Regions from separate parts of the Rhizobium beringeri genome, predicted to be linked through region 3. Evidence: predicted binding sites of a transcription regulator. Region 3 holds the regulator's gene; each other region holds the start of a gene.
What was found. Region 3 encodes PhoB, which activates phosphate uptake and scavenging genes when phosphate is short. Its sites were predicted from a motif close to TGTCATNNANCTGTCAT; they were not measured.
Positions count from the first base shown of each region.

Region 1: the regulator PhoB is predicted to act here: its motif matches at 1,124-1,140, upstream of phnC (phosphonate ABC transporter ATP-binding protein).
Region 2: the regulator PhoB is predicted to act here: its motif matches at 1,189-1,205, upstream of ELH03_RS27445 (acid phosphatase).

Region 1 covers NZ_SILG01000001.1:4,557,050-4,559,318, forward strand. The annotation lists gene phnD (phosphonate ABC transporter substrate-binding protein) at 1-127, opposite strand, end outside; gene phnC (phosphonate ABC transporter ATP-binding protein) at 212-1,057, opposite strand; gene ELH03_RS22570 (DapH/DapD/GlmU-related protein) at 1,175-1,792, opposite strand; gene phnL (phosphonate C-P lyase system protein PhnL) at 1,789-2,269, opposite strand, start outside.
Region 2 covers NZ_SILG01000002.1:826,419-828,687, reverse strand. The annotation lists gene ELH03_RS27450 (cytochrome-c peroxidase) at 1-1,136, opposite strand, end outside; gene ELH03_RS27445 (acid phosphatase) at 1,335-2,269, shown strand, end outside.
Region 3 covers NZ_SILG01000001.1:181,393-183,661, reverse strand. The annotation lists gene ELH03_RS01000 (GcrA family cell cycle regulator) at 81-614, shown strand; gene phoB (phosphate regulon transcriptional regulator PhoB) at 943-1,626, opposite strand; gene phoU (phosphate signaling complex protein PhoU) at 1,759-2,269, opposite strand, start outside.

The DNA.
Region 1 (2,269 bases), 4.4 Mb from region 3:
TGCGCAGGCGGTCGGTTTCGTTTTCGCCACCGAGGATGCCGATGCGGAATTCCTTGAGATCTGCAGCATTGGCAGCGCCGGCGAGCGCGAAGAGCGCCGTTGCCGCAAAGAGTGCTTTCTTCAACATGTTCTCTCCTATTGACCGGTGTCCCCGGCCTTCCCGTTACGAAGAAGTGTGCCCTTGACGCGGGCGCTCGATCGCGACCGCCTCTCAGAGGCCGGCCAGCGCCAGCGGCTGTGTGCCGGCGGATTGATTGTCTGCCCGCTCGGGGGCGATATTGATCGATGTCGAGGTCACCGTTTCGTCGATGCCGGCGCCGTCCTTGTCCGTCCCGTAGATTTCCTTCACCGCTTCCGCGGTCAGCTCCGAGGGCTTGCCGTCGAAGACGACGCGGCCGCCGGCCATGCCGACGATGCGCTCACAATAGTTGCGGGCGGTGTCGAGCGTGTGAAGGTTGGTGACGACGGTGATGCCCTCACGCTCGTTGATATCGCGCAGCGCATCCATAACGATCTTGGCGTTCAGCGGATCGAGCGAGGCGATCGGCTCGTCGGCGAGAACCATCTTCGGGTTCTGCATCAGCGCGCGGGCGATCGCCACGCGCTGCTGCTGGCCGCCGGAAAGCGTGCCGGCTGCCTGCAGCGCCGTCTGCTCGATGCCGAGGCGTTCGAGTGCAGCGATGGCATGCACGCGTTCCTCGCGGGTGAAGATGTTGAGCAGGCTCATAAGCGTCGAGCGATGATTGAGGCGACCGAGCATGACATTGGTGAGGACGTCGAGGCGCGGCACCAGGTTGAACTGCTGGAAGATCATCGCGCAGTCGCGCTGCCAGTTGCGCAACGCCTGGCCGCGAAGCCCGGAGACCTCGACGCCGGCGAAATGAATGGAGCCGGAGCTCGGCTCCTGAAGGCGGTTGATCATGCGCAGCAGCGTCGACTTGCCGGCGCCGGAGCGGCCGATGATGCCGACCATCTGGCCCTGAGGAATGGCGAGCGTGACGGAATCGACGGCGAGCTTTTTTCCGAAACGACGTGTGACATTCTTCAGCTCGAACATCATGCTCTTCCCTTGCGATCCAGGCCTTGGTCAGCATCGCATTAGTCCCGCTTGATGAACCTCACATGTCATATTTGTGTAAGTCCTGTCACAATTCTCCGCCCCTATATCGGGGGTTTAACCACCGTAACGGGACAGGAAATCTTCCGCGCTCAGGTTGCGGAAATCCGCGAGCGCCTGGCGCAGCCGGTCATGCTCCCAATCCCACCAGGAAAGCCTGTCCATCCGTTCGCCGATCTCCTTTGGAAAGCGCTCGCGAATGAGCTTTGCCGGCACGCCGCCGACGATCGTATAGGGCGCAACGTCCTTCGAGACGACAGCGCCGGCTCCGATCACCGCGCCGTTGCCGACGCTGACGCCCGGCAGGATCGTCGCCCCGTGGCCGATCCAGACGTCGTTGCCGATCGTCACGCGGTTTGCGCGCCGCCAGGCGAAGAAGTCCGTCTCCATGTCGCCGTCCGGCCAATAGTCGGCGGCGCGATAGGTGAAATGATGCAGTGTCGCGCGCCAGGTCGGATGGTTGGTGGCATTGATGCGTACGGCGGCGGCGATATTGACGAACTTGCCGATCGTCGCACACCAGACGGAGCCGTCCTGCATGATGTAGGAATAGTCGCCGAACGTGGCCTCGCTGATGCGGCAGCGTTCCGAGACCTCCGTATAGCGCCCGAAGGTCGAATCGCTGACGGATGCCGTCTCATGAAAATAGGGCTCGATACCCAGCTTGCGGCTCATGCAGCGATCTTTCTGGGTGAGAATTGCTGGACGTCGAGGATGCGGTCGGCGACGGCTTCGCGCACTTCTTCGTCATGGAAGATACCGAGAAGGGCCACCCCCGCCTTCTTCTTTTCCGCGATCATGCCGACGACGACGGCACGGTTCCTGGCATCGAGCGAGGCTGTGGGTTCGTCGAGAAGCAGGATCGTGTGCTCGGTGATGAAGCCCCGCGCGATGTTGACGCGTTGCTGCTCGCCGCCGGAGAAGGTGGCGGGCGGAAGCTGCCAGAGCGTTTCCGGCAGATTGAGCCTGGCAAGCAGGGCGCCCGCCTTTTCCCGCGCCGTGACGGTGGCCTCGCCGCGTGCCACCAGCGGTTCGGCAACCACGTCGATCGCCGCGACGCGCGGCACGGTGCGCAGGAACTGGCTGACATAGCCAAGCGTATTGCGCCGCACGTTGAGCACGGTGCGCGGATCGGTGGAGGCGAGATCGACG
Region 2 (2,269 bases), on a different contig from region 3:
GGCAGGTCGTCATATTTCCGAACCGTGCCATCTGAATTTTTCGGATACCAACGGCCGGGATCGCTGTCGCGCGTCGCGTAGAAGGAGACGACGTCGCGCAGCGAGTGGAAATAGCCGTTGTGGAAGAAGCTCTGCTTCAGCGCGACATTGCGCAGCGTCGGGGTGCGGAACAGGCCGCAATAGTCGCTGCGCCCGGCAAAGTCGGTGCGCTGAGGGCCGCAAAGACCGAGATCATGATAGTTCGGATCGTTGTTGGCCGGGATCGCCATGTTGCGCGGCGCGGCGAGCCCGAGGAAGCCGAAATCTGAAAATTGCGGCGGCTCGCCGTCATTGGCGGGTTCGCTCAGATGACAGCTCGAACAGTTGCCCTTGGCCGGGTCCTCGAACAGCTGCCGCCCGTGCAGCTCCTGCGCCGTCAGCGTCGCCTTGCCGGCGAGAAAGGCGTCGTAGCGGCTGGAATAGGGATAGAAATCCGGGCCGCTCTGTTCGAAGGTGGCGAGCGCCTCGGCGGCGGCATCGAAGGCATCCTTAGGATTGTCGAACACCGTCTCGCCGAATGCCGCCTTGATGTCGTCGGCATAGGCGGCCTTCTGCAGCTTCGCCACCACCTCGGCCGCATCCCTGTTGCCCATCTCGAAGGGCGAAAGCAGCGGGATCTTCGCGTGATCGGCGCCGTGATCGACCCGGCCGTCCCAGGTCAAGCCGCCCGTCGGGCCGTTGTCGACGCTTTCGTCGCCCTCGTCCTCGGAATCGTAATAATGCTCGGTGAAAGCAGGCACCGATTGCAGGTAACGCAGCGTCGGAACGGCGCGCAGCCCCGGCTGGTCCCGATGTTCGCCGCCCATTTCGATCGGTGTCGCCGATGCCGGGCCGAAGGCGTGACTGGGATCATGGCAGGACGCGCAGGCCTGAAGCCCCGAGGCTGAAAGAGAGGGATCTGAGAATATCTTGCGGCCAACTGCGGTCAGCGTTTCGGCCCGGGCGAAGGCGTCAGTGCGCGACATTGGCCCGGGATGCACGCCGGCGGTGGTCGCCGCGCTGCTTTGCCGCAGGGGAAGAATGGCAAGACCAAGCGCCACGGCACCCATGCTGACGGCCAAGCCGGAGCGCACAAGCCAGATGTTCTTCGTTGTCATGATAATGATTCCAATAAGTTAGTACTGGTTTCCGCCATGATCGAACCTCGCTGCAACAAATTGATGACGGCGATCCTCCTGCGGCATCACGGCAACCCCTGATGTCACAAAGTTGATAGACGGCCGGAATAGCGTCGAATTGCCCCCGAGCGTTCTCCGCTCCCTCTAGCCAACGCCCCCTAGCCATGAGGTACCCACGTGAAAAGACTGAAACTTCTCCATTCGATCTGTCTCGCCGGATCGGCCATCGTGCCGTTTGCGACGGCAGCCCATGCGGCGCCGGCCGGTTACGACAAGATCGACAATGTCGTCGTCATCTATGCCGAAAACCGCAGCTTCGATAATCTCTATGGTAGCTTTCCCGGCGCCGACGGGCTCTCGAACGCGACCGCCGATCGCGCCCGCCAGCTCGACCGCGACGGCCAGCCGCTATCCGAACTGCCGCCGGCCTGGGGCGGCCTCACCGCCAAGGGCGTGACGCCTGCCGTCACCGAGGCGCAGTCGGCCCATCTCGCCAATGCCTCCTTCGCGATCGACGATCCGAAGGGCTTCGCAGAGGCGCCTTCGGTCATTACCCGCGACCTCTGGCATCGCTTCTACCAGGAGCAGATGCAGATCGACGGCGGCAAGAACGACAAGTTCGTCGCCTGGGCCGATTCCGGCAGCCTCGTCATGGGTCATTACGACGGCTCCATCCTGCCGATGTGGCAGGTCGCCAAGAAATACGTCATGGCCGACAATTTCTTCCAGGGCGCCTTCGGCGGGTCGTTCCTCAACCATTTCGCGTTGATCTGCGCCTGCGCGCCCTATTATCCCAACGCCGACAAGAGCCCGGCCAAACCCACGATCGCCAAGGTCGACGCGGATGGCACGTCGCTGACCGTGGCCGAGAATGCCCCGAAGTCGGCGCTGGAGGGTGCACCGAAATTCGTCTCCGACGGCACGCTGACCCCCGACTTCTACGCCGTCAACACCATGCAGCCGCCCTACCAGCCGAGCGCCAATCCGCCGGCCAAGGACGGCGATCCGGCCTATGCTGATCCCGCCGCCGCAACGACGCTGCCGCCGCAACATGAGATCACCATCGGCGACCTCATGTCTCTGAAGGGCGTCAGCTGGGCCTGGTACAGCGG
Region 3 (2,269 bases):
TCAAGCGTTTCTTGTTTCGGAGCTCCCGGGACAACGGTGAGGGATTCTGCCATCACCAACGCAAAAGGTGGAGACAGGGCATGAACTGGACAGACGAGCGGGTCGAGAAACTCAAGAAACTTTGGGCCGAAGGACTGAGCGCCAGCCAGATCGCTGCGCAGCTTGGCGGAGTCAGCAGAAACGCGGTCATCGGTAAAGTGCACCGGCTGAGCCTGCCGGGCCGCGCCAAGGCCGGCGGCACCAACACCGCGGCACGAACGCCGAAGCGCAATACATCGGCGCCGCGCGCGCCGAACTACACCTCACGGGTCGCCACTCGCACCGTTACCCGCCAGCAGGGCGCGACCATGCTGAAGGAAGAGATCGAGATCGAAACGATCGAGGAAATGGAATACGTGCCGAGAGGCAACGTGGTCGTGCCGATTTCCCGACGCCTCGGCCTGACGGAACTGACCGAACGCACCTGCAAGTGGCCGGTCGGCGATCCCCTGAAGGACGACTTCCATTTCTGCGGCTGCGAATCCCCCGACAATTCGCCCTATTGCAGCTACCACCAGAAGCTCGCCTACCAGCCGGTCAACGAACGCCGCCGGGCAGCAGCGCGGGCCAGCTGAGCGGCGTGACCATCGTTAGAATGCAGAAAACGGGCCGAGCGGCCCGTTTTTTTATGCGATTTTGGTTCGTACCGGTGGCTGCCCCTCATCCGGCTGCCGCTACCACCGGGGTCGAGCCACGGGTCTCGACCCGTCCTTCGGCCCCCTTAACCGGGGCGAAGGGGATATGCCGCGACCTCTCCATTCCCACTCACCTCTCATAGGGCACGGCCCCTCTCCCCGTTTTTACGGGGAGAGGGTTAGGGTGAGGGGCCGCCACTAGAGTGAACGGAATGGCAGTGGACTTGTCCCGAGCATGACGAAAGAGCCGTCGGCCGAGCGGCAGCCCTCAGGCTTCCATCGAATAACCGGCGCCGCGGACGGTGCGGATGACGTCCTGCATGTTGGAAAAATTTAGCGCCTTACGCAGGCGGCCGACATGGACGTCGACGGTGCGCTCGTCGACATAGATGTCGTGGCCCCAGACGCCGTCGAGAAGCTGTGAGCGGGAGAAGACCCGGCCCGGCGACGACATCAGGAATTCCAGCAGGCGGAATTCGGTGGGGCCGAGGCGGACTTCGCGGGTTTTGCGATGGACGCGATGGGTCTCGCGGTCGAGCTCGATGTCACCACATTTCAGGACCGTGGACAGCACCTCGGGACGGGCGCGCCGCAGCATCGCTTTGACGCGGGCAACGAGTTCCGGGGTCGAGAAGGGCTTGACGACATAATCGTCGGCGCCCGTCGACAATCCGCGAACACGCTCGCTCTCTTCGCCGCGCGCCGTCAGCATGATGATCGGCAGGCGCTCGGTTTCCGGCCGCATGCGCAGGCGCCGGCAGAGCTCGATGCCGGAGACGCCGGGCAACATCCAATCGAGGATGAGAAGATCGGGCGTGCGCTCCTGAAGCCGCATTTCGGCTTCGTCGCCACGAAGGATGGTATCGACCTCGAAGCCTTCCGCTTCGAGATTGTAGCGAAGAAGCACGCTGAGGGCTTCCTCGTCTTCAACAACTGCAACTCTCGGGATCATGCGTGTCGGTCTCCTCGCGCATGATCCTTAAATCGGGAGTGATTTAAGCACTGCATCCTGCGCAAAATCAGAATTGGCTGCGACCTCTTGCGCGCCCGGATGGGCGCGCACGCAAGCGGCGGGTGTGGGCGGTTATTCGGTGACCGCGCCGACGGTGTTGGCGCTGTCGTCCTTCGGACGGTCGCCTTCCGGCTGCGCGCCTGTCGTCATGTAAAAGATCGTCTCGGCGATGTTGGTGGCGTGGTCGCCGATGCGCTCGATGTTCTTGGCGCAGAAGAGAAGATGCGTGCAGCTGGTGATGTTGCGCGGATCTTCCATCATGTAAGTCAGGAGCTCGCGAAACAGCGAGGTGTACATCGCGTCGATCTCGTTGTCGCGTTCGCGGATCGCATTCGCCTTGTCGGCGGAACGATTGGTGTAGACATCGAGCACTTCCTTGAGCTGGACGAGCGCCAGCTCGGACAGATGCTCGAGGCCGCGGGCGAGCTTGCGGGGAACGCCGGTGCTTTGGACGGCGATGACGCGCTTGGCGGTGTTCTTGCCGAGGTCGCCAACGCGTTCGAGATCGGCGGCGATGCGGATCGAACCCATGATTTCGCGCAGGTCCGAAGCCATCGGCTGACGGCGGGCGATGGTGACGATC